One region of the Kitasatospora sp. NPDC101801 genome, then DNA from elsewhere that is predicted to be linked to it. Evidence: predicted binding sites of a transcription regulator. Region 1 holds the regulator's gene; the other holds the start of a gene.

Region 1 (2,198 bases):
TTCGAGGAGGCGGTGGACGGCGCCACCGTCCCGCTCCGGATGACCAGTCAGGCCGCCTGCCGGGTCTGCTCGGGCACCGGTGCCAAGGCCGGCACCACCCCCCGGGTCTGTCCGACCTGCGTCGGGGCCGGCACGGTCAGCCGGGGCCAGGGCGCGTTCGCGCTCTCCGAGCCCTGCCGGGACTGCAAGGGCCGCGGCATGCTGGTCGACGACCCGTGCACGGTCTGCCACGGCAGCGGCCGGGCCTCCTCGGCCCGCACCATGCAGGTCCGGATCCCGGCCGGGGTGCAGGACGGGCAGCGGATCAGGCTCAAGGGCAAGGGCGCCCAGGGCGAGCGCGGCGGCCAGCCCGGTGACCTCTACGTCACCGTGCACGTCGACGCCCACCCGGTGTTCGGCCGGAAGGCGGACAATCTCACCGTCACCGTGCCCATCACCTTCCCGGAAGCCGCGCTGGGCGGCACCATCGAGGTGCCGACGCTGAACGGACCTTCGGTCAAGCTCAAGCTCCCGGCCGGGAGCGCCAACGGCCTGACCATGCGGGCCCGCGGCAAGGGCGCGACCCGCACCGACGGCACCCGCGGCGACCTGCTGGTCACCGTGGAGGTCGTGGTCCCCAAGCACCTCGAGGGCGAAGCCCTGGAGGCCCTGGAGCAGTACCGCGAGGCCACCGCCTCGGACGACCCGCGAGCCGCCCTGTTCAAGGCGGCAGAGGGAGCGTGATGACCCGATGACCCCCGACACCCCGATCGGTCCGGGGCCCGGCCTCGGCGAGGGCCTCCCCGGCGGCCCCGGCCTGGGCCGCCCCCGCCCGGCCGCGACCCACTACGTGCTGACCGAGGACACCCCGGTCTACGTGATCTCGGTCGCCGCCGAGCTCTCCGGCCTGCACCCGCAGACCCTGCGCCAGTACGACCGCCTCGGCCTGGTCTGCCCCGACCGCACGGCCGGCCGCGGCCGCCGCTACTCCGCCCGGGACATCCAGCAGCTCCGCGAGGTCCAGCGGCTGTCCCAGGACGAGGGCATCAACCTGGCCGGCATCAAGCGGATCATCGAGCTGGAGAACCAGGTGGCCGCCCTGCAGTCCCGGATCGGCGAGCTGGCCGACTCCCTGGAGGGTGCCGCCTCGGCCCTCCAGCAGCGGGAGGCGGCGGTGCACGCCTCGTACCGGCGGGACCTGGTGCCGTACCAGCAGGTACAGCAGTCCAGCGCCCTGGTGGTCTGGCGGCCGAAGCGCTGACCCTGCCCGCAGTCCAGCCGAGCCGCCGGTGCCCCCAGTCAGGGGGCTACCGGCGGCTCACGTGCAGTGGGAGAGTGCCGGATACCGATGGTTCGCTTCCGCCGTAGCAGACCGGAGAAGGCGGCGGAAGCCTAAGATCCCCTCTGTACCCCATGTGTCCGCGACCAGCAGCAGCTGAGCCAACTCCGAGGAGCCGCAGATGAGTGAGACGGCTGAGCCCGGCCTCACCACGGGCGGGCTGAGCATCCTGTCGGCGGACGCCAGGGAGCTGTACCGGGCGGTGGTCCGGTCCAACGAGGAGCTGGCCCCGAGCGATCTTCCGGCGGACGCGAAGCCGGCCCTGCAGGAGCTGCTGGACATGGGCCTGCTGGTCCCCGACACCGACCGGCCCGACGTGCTCGTCGCCGTCGATCCGCAGCAACTGGCGGAGGGGTTGGCGGCCGCCTGGCAGCAGCAGGCGCTCAACCTGCTCACCCGCGCGGTGGCGCTGCCGGCCGCGCTGAAGGACCTCACCGAGGAGTTCCACCCCTCGGAGCAGGCCGGCGGCACGATCGAGTACGTCCGCGGCAAGGTGCTGATCAACCAGCGGCTCCAGCAGCTCACCAACAGCTGCTCGGAGGAGTTCCTGGCCGCCCAGCCCGGCGGGCCCCGCCCGCCCGAGGCCCTCGCCAGCAGCATCGACCGCGACCTGGCGCTGTTGCGCCGGGGTGCGACGGCCCGCACGATCTACCACCCGAGCACCCGGTACCACGCCCCGACGCGGGATTACGTCGCCGCCGTCACCCAGGCCGGAGCCCAGGTCAGGACGCTCGACGAGCCGTACACCCGCATTCTCGTGATCGACCGGCGGACCGCGATCATCCCGGTCGCCGACGACCTGAGCCTGGCCGCTTTCGTGCATGACCAGGCGATCATCAGCTACATCGTGGCCGAGGTCTTCGAGCGCAACTGGAGCCGC
Region 2 (2,198 bases), on a different contig from region 1:
AACGGCTACTTGTCCGTAAACAAAGGGATGGTCCGGACCAAGGGGTGTCCTGGTTCGAACGAAGTTCACAGGGGATTCACAGCGGGCTCCCAGAACCGCGAAGTACCGTGAGCACGACAAGTGACATGGTGGCACGAGTCAGGTGGTGGGTGGAATGGCAGATCTTCGGTCGCGGTTGCGGAGTTCCGTGCCCACGCCCCGCCGCAACCCCCTCGCACTCGGGTATCTCGCCGTGCTGCTGGCCACCACGCTGTTCGCCCGGTTCGGCGACGCCGGCCTGGTGGACCGCCTGCAGGCGTTCTCCAGCTCGGACGCGCACAACCTGCTGGACCATCCCGTCCGCGCGCTGCTGCTGAGCGGGCTCTGGGTGGCCGGGCCGGTCTGGATGCCGTACTTCTGGGCCTTCGCCCTCACCGTCGCGCCGCTGGAGCGCCGGATCGGCGCCCGGCGCACGATCGGCGTGCTGGCCGCCGGGCACGTGCTGGCCACCCTGCTCTCGCAGGCCGCCGTCGGCCTCGCGGTCACCTCCGGCCGGCTCGCCCCCGACGCGCTGGACAGCGTGGACATCGGCGTCAGCTACGCGGTGCTGGCCAGCCTGGGTGCGCTGGCGGCGCTGCTCCCCGGGCGGGCCCGGCCGGTGGTGCTGACCGGTGCGGTCGCGATGACGGGCTATCAGTTCCTCTCCGAGTCCGAGCTCGTCAGCCGGGTCGGCCACCCGTCCGCCCTGCTGATCGGGGTGGCCGTCGGCCACTGGCTGCGCGGCGGCTCCGACCGGGGTCTGCCGGTGCGGCGCCTGGTCCGCCGGCTCGCCCCCTCGCGGGCCTGACTCCCCGGTTCCGCAGGTCGACGCCCCGGGCCGAACAGCCCCGATGGTGATCGCTCAGGGCGAACAGCGGCCGGGGAACAATCGGCTCGCGCCAAACCTTAGTCAGGTCAACTCAACTTCGCTGACTGGGGAGAGATCATGGCATCGACGTCCACACCGCTCACCCTGCCCGTGCTGCCGCTCGACGACGAGGTGGTGCTGCCCGGCATGGTGGTCCCGCTGGACCTGTCGGACACCGAGGTGCGGGCCGCCGTCGAGGCGGCCCGGGCCGGTGTCGGCGCCGGGGCCAAGCCCCAGGTCCTGCTGGTGCCGAGGCTGGACGGCTCGTACGCCGCCGTCGGCACGCTGGCCACCGTCGAGCAGGTCGGCCGGCTGGCCGACGGCGACCCGGCCGCGCTGGTCCGGGCGGTCCGCCGGGTGCGGATCGGCGCCGGGACGACCGGCCCCGGCGCGGCGCTCTGGGTGGAGACCAGCACCTTCCGCGAGTCCGACCCCGGGCTGCCGGTGGCCGGGCGCGCCGCCGAGCTGGTCAAGGAGTACAAGGCGCTCTCCACCCAGTGGCTGCGCAAGCGCGGCGCCTGGCAGATCGTCGACCGGGTGGCCCAGATCGAGGGCGTCGGCGAGCTGGCCGACAACATCGGCTACGCGCCGTTCGCCACCGCCGAGCAGAAGCTCAAGGTGCTGCTGGAGGCCGACCAGCTGGCCCGGCTGGAGTACGCGCTCACCCTGCTCCGGGACCACCTCGCCGAGGAGGAGGTCAACGACACCATCCGCAAGGACGTCGAGGAGGGCGTGGCCAAGCAGCAGAAGGAGTTCCTGCTGCGCCGTCAGCTGGACGCCGTCCGCAAGGAACTGGCCGAGCTGAACGGCGACCCGGCCGACGAGGAGGGCGACTACCGGGCCCGGGTCGAGGCGGCCGAGCTGCCCGAGAAGGTCCGGGAGGCCGCGCTCAAGGAGGTCGACAAGCTGGAGCGGTCCTCCGACCAGTCGCCGGAGGGCTCCTGGATCCGCACCTGGCTGGACACCGTCCTCGAACTCCCGTGGAACGAGCGGAGCGAGGACGCCTACGACATCGCGGGCGCCCGGGCGGTGCTGGACGCCGACCACGCGGGTCTGGGCGACGTGAAGGACCGGATCGTCGAGTACCTGGCGGTCCGCAAGCGCCGGGCCGACCAGGGGCTCGGTTCGGTCGGCGGGCGTCGCGGTGGCGCGGTGCTGGCGCTGGTCGGGCCGCCCGGGGTGGGCAAGACCTCGCTCGGCGAGTCGGTGGCGCGGGCGATGGGGCGCGAGTTCGTCCGGGTCGCGCTCGGCGGCGTCCGGGACGAGGCCGAGATCCGCGGTCACCGGCGCACCTACGTCGGTGCGCTGCCCG

The links. The regulator HspR, encoded in region 1, represses chaperone genes until heat shock. The targets are predictions, from matches to a motif close to TTGAGNNNNNNNNNCTCAA.
Region 2: a site for HspR is predicted at 924-942, ahead of lon (endopeptidase La). Genes of this name have one in related genera too.

What each region holds. Positions count from the first base shown of each region.
Region 1 covers NZ_JBIWML010000037.1:13,410-15,607, forward strand. Annotated here, with positions in the region: gene dnaJ (molecular chaperone DnaJ) at 1-723, shown strand, start outside; gene ACIRPK_RS29465 (heat shock protein transcriptional repressor HspR) at 731-1,240, shown strand; gene ACIRPK_RS29470 (hypothetical protein) at 1,440-2,198, shown strand, end outside.
Region 2 covers NZ_JBIWML010000004.1:176,783-178,980, forward strand. Annotated here, with positions in the region: gene ACIRPK_RS08560 (rhomboid-like protein) at 188-826, shown strand; gene lon (endopeptidase La) at 965-2,198, shown strand, end outside.